Regions from separate parts of the Micromonospora sp. WMMD1120 genome, predicted to be linked through region 1. Evidence: riboswitches for the same ligand, from Rfam matches in the RefSeq annotation. Region 1 holds a riboswitch; each other region holds the start of a gene.
The links. Region 1 has a riboswitch for cobalamin ahead of bluB (5,6-dimethylbenzimidazole synthase). Riboswitches for the same ligand answer to the same signal wherever they lie in the genome.
Positions count from the first base shown of each region.

Region 2: another riboswitch for cobalamin. It lies ahead of cobN (cobaltochelatase subunit CobN); the one in region 1 lies ahead of bluB (5,6-dimethylbenzimidazole synthase).
Region 3: another riboswitch for cobalamin. It lies ahead of O7634_RS23140 (ribonucleoside-diphosphate reductase subunit alpha); the one in region 1 lies ahead of bluB (5,6-dimethylbenzimidazole synthase).

Region 1 covers NZ_JARUBO010000005.1:3,937,855-3,942,751, reverse strand. Annotated here, with positions in the region: gene O7634_RS18575 (prolyl oligopeptidase family serine peptidase) at 1-718, shown strand, start outside; gene O7634_RS18570 (GyrI-like domain-containing protein) at 743-1,381, shown strand; cobalamin riboswitch at 1,443-1,644, shown strand; gene bluB (5,6-dimethylbenzimidazole synthase) at 1,674-2,303, shown strand; gene O7634_RS18560 (hypothetical protein) at 2,377-2,643, opposite strand; gene O7634_RS18555 (dihydrofolate reductase family protein) at 2,791-3,369, shown strand; gene O7634_RS18550 (helix-turn-helix domain-containing protein) at 3,351-4,061, opposite strand; gene O7634_RS18545 (serine hydrolase) at 4,108-4,897, opposite strand, start outside.
Region 2 covers NZ_JARUBO010000005.1:5,718,574-5,723,470, reverse strand. Annotated here, with positions in the region: gene O7634_RS26480 (RNA polymerase sigma factor) at 1-103, opposite strand, end outside; gene O7634_RS26475 (hypothetical protein) at 222-557, shown strand; cobalamin riboswitch at 1,107-1,236, shown strand; gene cobN (cobaltochelatase subunit CobN) at 1,466-4,897, shown strand, end outside.
Region 3 covers NZ_JARUBO010000005.1:5,054,691-5,059,587, reverse strand. Annotated here, with positions in the region: gene O7634_RS23140 (ribonucleoside-diphosphate reductase subunit alpha) at 18-2,336, opposite strand; cobalamin riboswitch at 2,530-2,747, opposite strand; gene O7634_RS23135 (enolase C-terminal domain-like protein) at 3,244-4,638, shown strand; gene O7634_RS23130 (FadR/GntR family transcriptional regulator) at 4,646-4,897, shown strand, end outside.

The DNA of each region.
Region 1 (4,897 bases):
CCACGTCTCGCGCTCCGGCATGAAATACCGGCTCTACTCCCCCGAGCGTTCGCTCCGCCACGGTCGCCGGCCGCTGATCGTCTGGTTGCACGGCGCCGGCGAGGGCGCGTCGCTGCCCGACGACTACTACGACAACGAGACCACGCTGCGCGCCAACCGTGGCGCGCTCGGTTTCGCCACGCCGGAGGCGCAGCGGATCTTCTCCGGCGCGTACGTCGTCGCGCCGCAGAGCACGTCCTACTGGATGGAGGACGGCCCGCGGTTCGCCCCGCTGATCCGCGAGATCATCCAGGACCTCGTCCGCCGGGAGCGGGTCGACCCCGACCGGATCCACGTGGTCGGTTGCAGCAACGGTGGCTACATGTCCCTGGAGATGACGGTCACCTATCCCGACCTGTTCGCCGCGTCGGTGCCGATCTGCGGCGTCGTCGAGCCGCTCGGCGGGGACGGCCCGCCGCTGGTCACCGACGCGGAGCTGGCGGCGATCCGCACCCCGACCTGGCTGGTCACGTCGCTCGACGACGACACCGTGCCCCCGGAGACCAACACCATCCACGCCCACGACCTCATCCCGGGATCGCTGGTTACCCTGTACGACAATGTCGTCTGGAACGGATACCGGTTCCCCGGTCACTGGTCGTGGATCTACGTGGCCCGCAACGACCCGAGCCAGAACGGCACCCACATCTGGCAGTGGATGGCACGCCGTCGCCGGTGATCCGCAGCGGGTCCGGTGCGCCCCGTGACCGGTACCAGCGTGGGCAAGGTCGACTTCAGGAGGACCCTCGACGCCTACCGGGCGCAGCGCGGCCGGTTCCGGCTGGTCGACGTGCCCGACATGCGGTACCTGATGGTCGACGGCCACGGCGACCCCAACACCGCACCCGCGTTCACCGAGGCGATCGAGACGCTCTACCCGGTGGCGTACACGCTGAAGTTCGCCAGCAAGCGTGACCTCGGGCGCGACTACGTCGTCCCGCCGCTGGAGGGCCTGTGGTGGGCCGAGGACATGACGTCCTTCACCACGGCGCGGGACAAGTCACTGTGGAACTGGACGCTGCTGTTGATGGTTCCCGACTGGATCGACGAGTCCATGGTCGCGGCCGCCGTCGGGCAGGCCGGCGCCAAGCGCCGACCGGCGCGTCTCGACGACGTCCGCGTCCAGACGCTGTCCGAGGGCCGGTGCGTACAGACGCTGCACATCGGGTCCTTCGACGACGAGACCGCCGTGCTCGCCCACCTGCACGACGAGTTCATCCCCGGCAACGGGCTCCGGATGAGCGGGCGGCACCACGAGATCTACCTCAGCGACTTCCGCAGGGTCGCCCCCGACCGGCGGCGCACGATCCTTCGGCAGCCGGTCGTCGGCGCCCCCGGGTGAGCGGCCTCCGACGCCGTCACGCCCCGGCACCACCCCGTCCGTTTCCCGACTATGGTGGGCGGTGGCACACACGTTGCGAGGTGCCCCGCGCGAGTGGGGAGAATCGGGAAGCCGGTGTGAATCCGGCACGGGCCCGCCGCGGTGACCGGGGAGCTGCCACCCACGCGTCCCAGACGCAGCCACTGGCCCCGAGAGGGCTGGGAAGGCGGGTGACCAGCGCAGATCCGGGAGTCCGAAGACCGGCCTCGCGTCACCGGCCCCGAACGGGGCACGAGCGCAGCGGGAGCCTGCCGTGAACACCGGACTCTACGAGACCATCCACCGCCGCCGGGACGTACGCGCCCAGTTCACCGGGGCGCCGATCCCCGACGAGACGTTGCAGCGGGTCCTCGCGGCGGCGCACGCCGCGCCGAGCGTCGGCCTGTCCCAGCCCTGGGACTTCATAGTGGTCCGCGACCCCGGGCTGCGCCACGAGTTCCACCGGCACGTGGAACAGGAGCGGGACATCTTCGCGGCCACCCTCGACGGCGCGGCGGCGGAACGCTTCGCGAGGATCAAGATCGATGGTGTACGCGAGTCGACGCTGTCGGTCGTGGTCACCTACGACCCGGAGCGGGGTGGGCCGGCGGTGCTCGGTCGGCACGCGATAGCCGACGCCGGCCTCTACTCGGTCTGCCTGGCGATCCAGAACCTGTGGCTGGCCGCGACCGCCGAGCACCTCGGAGTCGGGTGGGTCTCGTTCTACCGGGAGCCGTTCCTGCGTGACCTGCTCGGCATTCCGGCCACCGTCCGCCCGGTGGCGTGGCTCTGCCTCGGCCCGGTCACCCATCTGGAGCAGACGCCGGACCTGGAGCGCCACGGCTGGCGGCAGCGACGGCCGGTGTCGGCGGTGATCCACCACGATCGATGGACCAGCGGGTGACCGGGTGACCGGATGGCTGGCGCGGCACTCCCGCGCCAGCCGGAGCCGGCAGTGCGCACCGACCCCGCGCTGGTCACCCCTCGCCGGCTCGGTGGTGCACCACCAGCTCGTCGATCTCCAACCGGCCGACCCGCAGCTCCCGCACGACCGCCCGGCGGATGGCGAGCCGCCCGATGACCAGCGCGCCGACCGCCACGGCGCCCACCGCCAGCGCCCCGACGGCCAGGGCGCCGAGCGACGCCGCCCCCGCGGCCCGCGCGCCGGTGGCCGCCGCGCCGGTCGCCGCCGCACCGGTGGCGCGCGCCCCGGTCATCCGCATCAGGCCAACCTCTCGCTTCATGACCCCATTGTCCGCGAGCCGCCGGCCACCCGCTTCCCAGCTCCCGGATGTCAGCCCGGTAGCTGCTGTCGTTTCTGTCCAAGACGGTCGCCACCGCCTCCATCTAGCCTGGGTCCAGCACCCCGCCGAACCTGAGGAGTGAACACGATGCGTCGCGTGGTCTACACCGGTTTCATGTCGCTCGACGGCGTGGTGGACTCGCCGGGCGGCGGGCCGGGTGAGGAGCACCGCAGCGGCGGTTGGGTGTTCAAGGACCTCGAGTTCGTCCCCGAGGCGTGGTCGTTGAAGGGCGAGGAGCTCGCCGAGACGACGGCGCTGATGTTCGGCCGGCACAGCTACGAGGTGTTCGCACCGGTCTGGCCCGGCTCGGAGGACCACGCCGGCTACCGGGAGCTGCCCAAGTACGTCGTGTCGAGCACGCTGACCGACGACGCCCTGGTGGACGGGTGGGGCCCGACGACGATCCTGCGCTCGACCGCGGACGTCGCCGCGCTCAAGGAGGGTGACGGCGGTGCCATCTTCATCCACGGGAGCGCGGAGTTGGCTCGCCGGTTGTCGGACGCGGGTCTGATCGACCAGTACAACCTGCTCGTCTTCCCCGTGCTGCTCGGCGCCGGCAAGACCCTGTTCGGCCGGGCCGACCGGGACAAGCACATGCTCACGCTGCGCGAGTCGGAGACGTACTCGAACGGCATCCTGAAACTGGTCTACGACGTCCGGCGCTGATCCAGGTCCAGGGCGATCGCGCCGCCGACGCCCTCGCGCAGTTGGCCGGCGGTGCGGCCGACGTAGGTGCGCAGCGCCCGCGCCAGGTGCGGCTCGTCGAAGTAGTCGAGCTTGGCGACGACGTCGACCGCCGGCTCGCCGGCAGCCAGAAGGACCGCGGCCGTACGGGCGCGCTCGATCTGCCGGACGCCGCCCTGTGTCAGACCGGTCGCGGCCCGGAAGCGACGTTCGACACTGCGCCCGGAGACCGGCGGGCGGTGACCGCGCAGCACCTCGCGGACGAGCGGATCGTGGACCACCGTCCCGGCCCTGACCAGCCGCTCGACCAGGGCCTCGACGTCGTCCGGGCCGGGCGTCTCCCAGCGCGCGCCGTCCAGCCGGAACGTCCGCCGTCCGGTGTCGGGCAGCACGATGCCGCCGTCGACGAGCGCCGGCGTGGGCACGGCCCGTAGGGACGTGCCCACGGCGAACTCGATGCCGGTGAACGTCGCGCCCTCCGGCACCGGCGCCGCGCGGGTGCGAGTCTCCGGGCCGGTGACGCCCGCGTACGCCCGACCGGCCTGCTCCCAGAACACCAGGCCCCACCGCACTCCCGCGACCGACGTCATCTCGGTGACCCGTTCGCTCGTGCAGGTCCAGACGGTGTCGACCCAGTCCGAGTCGGACTGACGCACCTCGAACCGCAGTCCCACGATCGGAGGATAGCGTCGGCGCGCAGGCCGGCACTGTCGGCGCGACCTAGCCCGGCTGCGGACCGTCGCCCGCGGTGGCGGCACGCAGCTCCTTGAGCACGTACGTGGCGGCCTTCTCGACGACGCGGACGCCCTCCTCCTGGCTCACGTGGTGGTCGGAGAGCACCGCGACCAGCCAGTCGTGACGGGCCTCGACGATGCGTCCGATGCTGTTGACGATCCAGCGGCCACCGTCGCTGTCGGCGGTGTCCCAGCCGTTCTTGACGTAGACGGACGGGTTGCCCGGCTCCCGCGCGGCGGGGACTCCCCAGCGTTGCTCGGGAATCACCTTCTTCATCAGGCCCATGACGTAGGCACGGTCCTGCGGGGTCAACGGCCCTGTCGGCGCCGTCAGCGCGGCCAGCAGACGGAGCTGGTCGGCGGCGGTGGTCGTGGTGAGGCCCCAGTGGGAGTTGGGCTTGGTCTCCCGCAGACCGAGGGTGCGGTTGGCGGCGGTGAGGCCGCGCGAGCCCCCGATCCGCTGCCACAGCGCGACCGCGGCGTCGTTGTCACTGGACATGATCATGTCCTCGGCCAACCGCTTGGTGTTGGCGCTCAACGCCTTGCCCGGGGGCTCCTGGCCCAGCAGCAGCGCCGCCAGGATGTTGACCTTGACGATGCTGGCCGTCTCGAAGCGTCCGGCGCCGGCCGTCACCGTGGTCGTCCCCTGCCGATCCAGTGCCGCGACCGCCAGATGGCCGTCGTACCGCTGCACGTAGGCCCTGATGCGGTTCGCCGCCGGCGTGATCCGGTCGACTGCCGGCGTCTTGGGGGCCGGGCTGGCGGGGGCGGACCCG
Region 2 (4,897 bases), 1.8 Mb from region 1:
TGTGCCGAGCGACCAGGAGGTCGTAGGCCTCCAGGTCACCGGCCTGAGCGCGGGTGACGAGCGCGTCGTCGTCCAGGGCGACCTCCGTTCGCAGCACCCTCATGACACCGGTCACCCGCCGGTGGTTCCATCCGCCGTGGGTCAGCCTGCTCCCATCCGGCACGCAGCGTATTGCCAGGTTGCGGTGCTGAACTGGAGGGCGTCGAGGAGAGGGGCGGGTCATGGGCTGGTTCAGTCGCCGGTCACGGGGCGTCGAGGCGACCCCGACGAAGCTGGATCGGGAGGCGACCCGCGACGACCTCGCGGCGCTGGAGACGTTCGTCACCACCCGGCGTGGGGTGGAGTTCTACCTGGAGCCGGAGACGACGGCCACGGACACCACCGTGGTGGCGATCGCCCACGACGGCGAGTGGATCCGTCGCCGGACCGGCACGCCGCGCGCGGCGGGGAGCATCGCCCGAAAGCACGCGGTGCCGCTGTACGAGGCGGCGCGCACCGGCTATCCGGAGCGGATGCGGGTGTGGAACCGCGCGCACCCGGAGCGGCGCGCCCGCTGAGACCGGACGGCCCGGGGGTGGCCTGGACGGCTGACCGGGACCGGCGGGCTCTGCCCAGCGTCGATCATCACACTGCCCGGTCCGTCGGTGACCATGGCGAGCCGGTCGGAACCGCCTCCCGGCCCGGGTCGCCCGGACAGCGTCGGACCCGACCGGCGAGGTGCCGGATTCGCACGGCGACGATGATGATCGACCTCCGGGATCGACGGCGGACGGTGGCCCGGCCCGCGCCGATCCGAGGTGACCGGGCCGTCGCGCGCCCGCCCGGCGGGATCGTCGGCGCAGGCCAGAAGGGGCGCTCGCGCGGCCCCGAACAGCCATGCGCGTCCTTTGCTCTGCTTATCCCGACGCACCGGTGACGGTCGGTCACCGGTGCGTCCGGGTAGGCAGAGCAAAGGGCGTGGGGGATCGATCCGGGGCGCTGCGTGGCAGGCGTCGACGCGCAGGCCGATCGACAACTGGCGATGGTTGGCGCCCGCCTGGCAGGGCCCGGGCCGGCGTTGACCGGCGGCGCGCGGGTGTGGCAGCATTCGCGGCCTGACGGCAGTGAAGGAAGTCGGTGCGATTCCGACGCGGTCCCGCCACTGTCACCGGGGAGTGATCCCCCCTCGTGAGTCACGACCGTGTGTCTGCGGTTGGAAGGCCGGGGGAGAGCGTCGATCCGGAAGCCAGGATACTTCGGCCGTCGGGATGTGCCCCAGGGCGTGGACACCCGAGGAGGACCGGATGACGCACAGCGTCTCATTCATCGACGAACATCGTCGTCATCAGCGCAGCCGCCGCTCCGGCGGACCCGAGGACGCGCGCGCCCGGCAGCGGTAATCCGCCACCCTCCCGGCTCGTCGCACCCACCCGCATCGTCCCTGTCGCCCGCGTGGCGGCCGGGTCGTCACCCTCCGGAGCCCACCGTGCGCGTCCTGCTACTGTCCACCGCCGACACCGACCTGCTCGCCGCCCGCGCCAGCGGCGCGGACTACCGGCTGGCCAACCCCGCCCGGGTCGCCGCCGAGGAGGTGCCCGCCCTGCTCGACGGGGTCGCCCTCGTCGTCGTACGCCTGCTCGGCGGTCGGCAGGCGTGGCCGGACGGCCTCGACGCGGTGCTCGCCAGCGGCCTGCCGACGGTGGTGCTCGGCGGCGAGGCGCTGCCCGACGCGGAGCTGATGGCCATCTCCACGGTGCCGTCCGGAGTGGTCACGCAGGCGCTGGCGTACCTCGTCGAGGGCGGACCGGACAACCTCCGGCAACTCGCCCGGTTCCTGTCCGACACGGTGCTGCTCACCGGCGAGGGGTTCACCCCGCCCACGCCGACCCCGGCGTACGGCGTGCACGGCGACCACCCGAGCGACCCGGAGCGGCCCACGGTGGGCATCGTCTTCTACCGGGCGCACGCCCTGGCCGGCAACACCGCCTTCGTCGACGTGCTCGCCGACGCGGTACGCGCGGCCGGCGGCAACCCGCTGCCGATCTTCTGCGGATCGCTGCGCGGGCTCACCGCCGGGGCCGGCCCGCTCGGGCTCTTCGCCCGCTGCGACGCGCTGCTGGTCACCGTCCTGGCCGCCGGCGGCGCGGTCGCCGCGGACGCCTCCGGCGGCGGCGACGAGGACGCCTGGGACGTCGGCGCCCTGGCCGCCCTGGACGTGCCTGTCATCCAGGCGCTCTGCCTGACCAGCACCCACGCGCAGTGGGCCGGCAGCGACGCCGGCCTGTCCCCACTGGACGCGGCGATGCAGGTGGCGATCCCCGAGTTCGACGGCCGGATCGTCACCGTGCCGTTCTCGTTCAAGCAGATCGACCCGGACGGTCTCTCGGTGTACGCCGCCGACACCGAGCGGGCCGCCCGGGTCGCCGGGATCGCGGTGCGCCACGCCCGGCTGCGGTACGTGCCCAACGCCGACAAGCGGGTCGCCGTGGTGCTCAGCTCGTACCCCACCAAGCACTCCCGGGTCGGCAACGCGGTCGGGCTGGACACCCCGGTCTCGGCGGTCCGGCTGTTCGCCGCGCTCGCCGAGGCCGGCTACGACCTGGGCGACGCGCCGCCACCGGCGGACGGCGACGCGCTGATCCACGCGCTGATCGCCGCCGGTGGTCACGACGTGGAGTGGCTCACCCCGGAGCAACTGGCCGCCGCCGAGGCCCGGATACCGGGTCCGACGTACCGGCGCTGGTTCGAGCAGGTCCCGGCCGAGCTGCGCGAGCGGATGCGGGAGCACTGGGGTGACCCGCCGGGCGAGCTGTACACCGACGACGGGGACATCGTGCTCGCCGGGCTGCGCTTCGGCAACGTGGCGCTGCTGATCCAACCGCCGCGTGGATTCGGGGAGAACCCGATCGCGATCTACCACGACCCGGACCTGCCGCCCAGTCACCACTACCTGGCCGCGTACCGCTGGCTGGCCGCCCCGGTCGCCGACGGCGGCTTCGGCGCGGACGCCGTGGTGCACCTGGGCAAGCACGGCACCCTGGAGTGGCTGCCCGGCAAGGGGCTCGGCCTGGCCGCCGACTGCGCGCCCGACGCGGTCCTGGCCGACCTGCCGCTGGTCTACCCGTTCATCGTCAACGACCCCGGCGAGGGCACCCAGGCCAAGCGCCGGGCGCACGCCGTGGTGATCGACCACCTGGTGCCACCGATGGCCCGCGCCGAGACCTACGGCGACCTGGCCAAACTGGAGCAACTGCTGGACGAGTACGCGACAGTGCAGGCCCTCGACCCGGCGAAGGTGCCGACCGTGCGGGCGCAGATCTGGGACCTGGTGCGCGCCGCCGAGCTGCACCACGACCTGCACGCCGAGGCGATGCCCGACGCCGACGACTTCGACGACTTCGTGCTGCACCTCGACGGCTACCTCTGCGAGGTCAAGGACGTGCAGATCCGCGACGGGCTGCACATCCTCGCCGACGCGCCCACCGGCGAGCCGCGCGTCAACCTGGTCCTCGCGGTGCTGCGCGCCCCACAGATCTGGGGTGGGACCCGCGCCCTGCCCGGCCTGCGGCAGGCCCTCGCCGCCGCGTACGCCCTCGACGAGCAGGAACTGCTGGCGTCCCCGGGGCAGCGGCTCGCGCTGCCCGCCGCGTTGACCGACGTGGTGGACGGGCCGGCCGGCACCGCCGCCGACGCGATCGACCTGATCGAGGCCGTCGCCCGGCGGCTGGTGGTCGGCATGGAGACCCTCAACTGGGCGGTGGACGCGGTCGACGCCGTGGTGCTCGAGGTGACCGGCCGCCCGATCCCGGACGCCGCAGCGGTGCTGCGCTTCGCCGCCACCGAACTGGTGCCCCGACTGGACCGGACCACCGACGAGCTGCGCCACACCCTCGGCGCGCTGGACGGGCGGTTCGTGCCGCCCGGCCCGTCCGGCTCACCCACCCGTGGCCTGGTCAACGTGCTGCCCACCGGGCGCAACTTCTACTCCGTCGACCCGAAGGCCATCCCCAGCCGCAACGCGTGGGACGTCGGGGTGGCCCTGGCCGACTCGCTGCTGGCCCGGCACCTCGCCGACACCGGGGCGTACCCCCGCTCGGTGGGGTTGACCGTGTGGGGCACCAGCGCGATGCGGACCCAGGGCGACGACATCGCCGAGGTGCTGGCGCTGCTCGGCTGCCGGCCGGTCTGGGACGACCGGTCCCGCCGGGTCACCGGCATCGAGGTGGTGCCCACCGCCGAGCTGGGCCGGCCCCGGGTCGACGTCACGGTACGCATCTCCGGCTTCTTCCGCGACGCGTTCCCGCACGTGGTGGCGCTGCTCGACGACGCCGTCCGGCGGGTCGCCGCGCTCGACGAGCCGGACGAGCGGAACTACCTGCGCGCGCACGTCGCCGCCGACCTCGCCGAGCACGGCGACGAGCGGCGGGCCACCGCCCGGATCTTCGGCTCCAAGCCCGGGGCGTACGGCGCGGGCCTGCTGCCGCTGATCGACGCCCGGACCTGGCGCAGCGATGCCGACCTCGCCGAGGTGTACGCGGTGTGGGGCGGCTACGCCTACGGCCGGGGCCTGGACGGGCGGGAGGCGCGCGCCGACATGGAACGCTCCTTCGCCCGGATCGCGGTGGCGGTGAAGAACCAGGACACCCGCGAGCACGACATCGTCGACTCCGACGACTACTTCCAGTACCACGGTGGAATGGTGGCGATGGTCCGTCACCTCACCGGCACGTCACCGGCGGCGTACGTGGGCGACTCGGCGATGCCGCACGACGTGCGGACCCGCACGCTGGGCGAGGAGACCCGGCGGGTGTTCCGCGCCCGGGTGGTCAACCCCAAGTGGATCGCCGCGATGCGCCGGCACGGTTACAAGGGCGCGTTCGAGCTGGCGGCCACCGTGGACTACCTGTTCGGCTACGAC
Region 3 (4,897 bases), 1.1 Mb from region 1:
GGTGGTGTCGGCGGCCGTCACTGGCAGGCCTCGCACGACTCGGGGTTCTCCAGCGAGCAGGCCAGCGCCTCCGCGTCGGCGGCCGACGGCGCGACGAGGGCGACGGTGGCCTGCTGGATCCGGGTGGCGGGCCGCGAGCGCAGGTAGTACGTGGTCTTCAGCCCGGCCTTCCAGGCGTACAGGTACATCGAGGAGAGCTTGCCGATGGTCGGCGCGGCCAGGAACAGGTTCAGCGACTGGGACTGGTCGATGAACGGGGCGCGGGCGGCGGCCAGGTCGATCAGCGCGCGCTGCGGCAGCTCCCATGCCGTGCGGAACACCTCCCGCACGGCGGCCGGCAGTTCGGTGATGTCCTGCACCGACCCCTCGGCGCGCTTGATCGCCGAACGGATCCGGTCGGTCCACAGGCCGCGGGCCTTCAGCTCCCGTACCAGAGCGGTGTTGACCTGGAGGAACTCGCCGGACAGGGTCTCCCGTTTGAACAGGTTGGACACCTGCGGCTCGATGCACTCGTAGCAGCCGGCGATCGAGGCGATGGTCGCCGTCGGCGCGACGGCCACCAGCAGCGAGTTGCGCAGCCCGTACGCCTCGACCGCCGTGCGCAGCGCGGTCCACCGGGCGGTCTGCGTACCCTCGACACCCCACAGGTCCGGTTGCAGCTGGCCCCGCGCGGCCCGGGTCTGCGGGTAGGCCGGGTGGGCGCCGAACTCCCGCGCCAGGTCGGCGGAGGTCTCCAGCGCGGTCAGGTACAGCTCCTCGCTGATCCGGGTGGACAGCTCCCGGGCGGCCGGCGAGTCGAACGGCAGGCGCAGCGCGAAGAACACGTCCTGCAGACCCATCAGCCCGAGCCCGACCGGCCGCCAGCGGGGGTTGCTCGCCGCCGCCTGCGGGGTCGGGTAGTAGTTGATGTCGATGACCCGGTCGAGGAAGGTCACCGCGGTCCGGACCGTGGCGCGCAGCCGTTCCCAGTCGATGCCGCCGTCGGCGAGGTGGGCGGCGAGGTTCACCGACCCCAGGTTGCACACGGCGGTCTCGGCGTCGCTGGACACCTCGACGATCTCGGTGCAGAGGTTGGACAGGTGCACCACGTTGCCCGGCTCGGCGGTCTGGTTGCAGAGCCGGTTGGCGGCGTCCTTGAAGGTCATCCACCCGTTGCCGGTCTGGGCGAGGGTACGCATCATCAGGCCGTACAGCTCGCGCGCCGGGACCTGCCGCACGTAGCGGCCCTGCGCCTCGGCCGCGCGGTACGCGGCGTCGAACCGCTCCCCCCACAGGTCCGGCAGTTCGGGCACCTCGTGCGGGTCGAAGAGCGACCACACCTCGTCGGCCTCGACGCGGCGCATGAACTCGTCCGGGACCCAGTTGGCCAGGTTCAGGTTGTGCGTCCGCCGGGCGTCCTCGCCCGTGTTGTCCCGCAGGTGCAGGAACTCCTCGATGTCCGGGTGCCACGCTTCCAGGTAGACGCAGGCCGCGCCCTTGCGCCGGCCGCCCTGGTTGACGGCGGCGACGCTGGCGTCGAGCGTCCGCAGCCACGGCACGATCCCGTTGGACTGCCCGTTGGTGCCGCGGATCAGCGCGCCCCGGGACCGGACCCGCGAGTACGCGATGCCGATGCCGCCGGCGAACTTGGACAGGTTGGCGACCTGGGCGTACCGCGCGTAGATCGAGTCCAGCTCGTCGCGCGGGGAGTCGACGAGGTAGCAGGAGGACATCTGGGTGTGCCGGGTGCCGGAGTTGAACAGCGTCGGCGAGCTGGGCAGATAGGCGAGGCTGGAAATCAGTCGGTAGAAGTCGACCGCCTCCTGCGGGGTGCGGGACAGCCCGCAGGCCACCCGCAGCAGCCAGTACTGCGGGGTCTCCAGCACGAGCCGGCTGGTGGGGTGGCGCAGCAGGTACCTGTCGTACACGGTGCGCAGGCCGAAGTACTCGAACCTGCGGTCCCCGTCCGGGTCGACGGCGTCGTCGAGCGTCTCGGCGTGCGCGGCGACGAACGCGGCGGTGTCGTCGCCGATCAGGCCCTCGGCGTGGCCGAGCCGGACCGCCGCGCTGAACGCGGTGATCCCCTGCCGACGCACCTCCTTGTCGACGTATCCCGCCAGCAGCCGGGCGGCGAGGCGCGAGTACTGCGGTTCCTCACCGATCATCTCGGCCGCCGTCTGGATGGACAGCCGGTCCAGCTCGGCAGTCGTCGCGCCGTCGTAGAGGCCGCTGATGGTCCTGGTGGCCACCCGCATCGGGTCGACGTCGGTGAGGTCGTCGGCCCACCGCTCGACCGCCCGGACGATCCTGTTCACGTCCACGGTTTCGGTGGCGCCGTCGCGCTTGCGGACCTGCATCGGGGTCCGCCGCGGCGTCTCGCCGCTGACCGGGACCACCTCGGTGACTGTCACCACTCGCTCCTCGGGAGTTCGAGACCTTGGGGGCCCTCGGACACGAGGAGACGGACACCGTCGGACGCCACGCCCGCGCGGCGTGGGGTCGGGTGGCGTCAGCCGTCCCACGCGGCCTCGGACCGCCGCGCGCCCGGGTTCGGGTACGCGGCGCGCTGGCAGGTCTTCGGACTCGCGGGCACGACCGGGCTCGCCGGTCTCCTACTGGCCGTCGCTTCCCAGGCCGATCGGTGGCCCAGTGCTGATGACGGCTGTCGTTCCCACTCACCGCTGCGGGACAGTCCCGGATTCACACCGGGTTCCCTCTTGCCTCGACCGCGCCGGATGAGCGGCCGAACCAGCTGCGCTCGACACCATATATAGGGACGGTGGCGTTGTCACACCCCACATGTCGGTTCCGGGCGTGTCGGGCGTTCAGCGGTGACGATCGTCACCAGCCCGGGGGTGGGCCGGAGCGGGGCTCTGCCACCGTGGATTCGCTGACGCCGCCCGACCGAGAAAAAAGATTTGATGTATGCGGCTACCGGCAACAACAAACACTCTTCATAATCCGACGTCGATGCGCTCCCGAGAGGCGAACATCCAATCTTCCGCTCTCTCCGCGTGGACCCACCCCGACACTGCCCCTTACCCGTGCTGTGCTGCACGGCTAACGGCATCTCGGGAAGCGCCATCACAGTCGGGCGCCGACCAGGGACAGGGGACGCGGGCCGACATCGCGCCCGGGGTGACATCGACGACCAAACATCGGATGTCTGCCTTTCCGGCATGATCGATGTCGTTGACGGGCTGGATCAGCCCTCCGTATACTCCGATTTTCATCTGATCTTTAGCTGAGCAGGGCGAGGAGCGCATGCCGCAGATCACTGCCGTCACCATCGAGGACGTCCGCTTCCCCACCTCCCTGACGGCCGACGGGTCCGATGCCATGAACAAGGACGGCGACTACTCGGCGGCCTACGTCGTCCTGCACACCGACGGCGTGGACAGCGCCGGCGTGCCGCTCGCCGGCCACGGCCTGACCTTCACCATCGGCCGCGGCAACGACATCGTCGCCGCGGCGGCGGCGCACCAGGCGCAGACCCTGGTGGGCATGGACGTGGCGACCATGGCGGCCGACATGGGCGCGGTCTACCGTCTCCTCACGTCCGACTCGCAGCTCCGCTGGCTCGGACCCGAGAAGGGTGTCGTCCACCTGTCCCTCGCCGCCGTGCTGAACGCCTCGTGGGACCTGGTCGCCCGGCTCGCCGACAAACCACTGTGGCGACTGCTCGTCGACATGTCCCCCGAGCACCTGGTCGACATCGCGGACCTGCGCTACCTGTCCGACGCCCTGACCCGCGACGAGGCGCTGGCCATCCTTCGGGCCAAGGAGAGCACGAAGGCCGACCGGGTCGCCGAGCTGGAGCGGACCGGCTACCCCGCCTACACCACCTCGGCCGGCTGGCTCGGCTACGGCGACGACAAGCTTCGCCGACTCTGCCAGGAGGCGGTCGACTCCGGCTACGGCTACGTCAAGCTCAAGGTGGGCGCCAACCTGGAGGACGACATCCGCCGGTGCGCCATCGCGCGGGAGATCCTGGGCCCGGAGCGCAACCTGATGATCGACGCCAACCAGGTGTGGGATGTCGGCCAGGCCATCGAGTGGGTCACCGCCCTGGCCCCGTTCACGCCGCTGTGGATCGAGGAGCCGACCAGCCCCGACGACATCCTGGGACACGCGGCCGTCCGGCGCGCGGTCGCTCCGATCGGCGTCGCCACCGGCGAGCACTGCCACAACCGGGTGATGTTCAAGCAGCTCTTCCAGGCCGGGGCCATCGACTTCTGCCAGCTCGACACCGGCCGCCTGGCCAGCATCAACGAGATCGTCGCCGTGCTGCTCCTCGCCGCGAAGTTCGACGTGCCCGTCTGCCCGCACGCCGGGGGCGTCGGGCTCTGCGAGATGGTGCAACACGTGTCGGTGCTCGACTACGTCGCGATATCGGGCGATCTGACCAACCGGGTCACCGAGTTCGTCGACCACCTGCACGAGCACTTCACCGACCCGTGCGTCATCAAGGACGCCGGCTCGGGCAGCGGTTACGTACTCCCCCGCGAGCCGGGCTACTCCACCCGGATGCGCCCGGAGTCGATCGCGCTCTACCGCTTCCCCGACGGCCACTACTGGGCGGCGACAGAGCCGGCTACCGTGTCATCTCCGGAGCCGTTCGTGATCGCGGGTGGGACGGCCACATCCGCAGGCCGCTAGGGGAGTCATGTCTCGCACCGACGAAGTGGTCAACGGCATCAAGCGGATGATCCTCGAGGGCAAGTTCCGGCCCGGTGACCGGCTGCCGATCGAGAAGGACCTCGCCGAGTCGCTCGGCGTCTCGCGGGGCTCGCTGCGCGAGGGCATGTCGGCCCTGTCGATCCTCGGCATCGTCAACATCCGCCAGGGCGACGGCACGTACGTCACCAACCTCGACGCGCCGCAACTGCTGGCCCCGATGGGCTTCGTTGTCGACTTC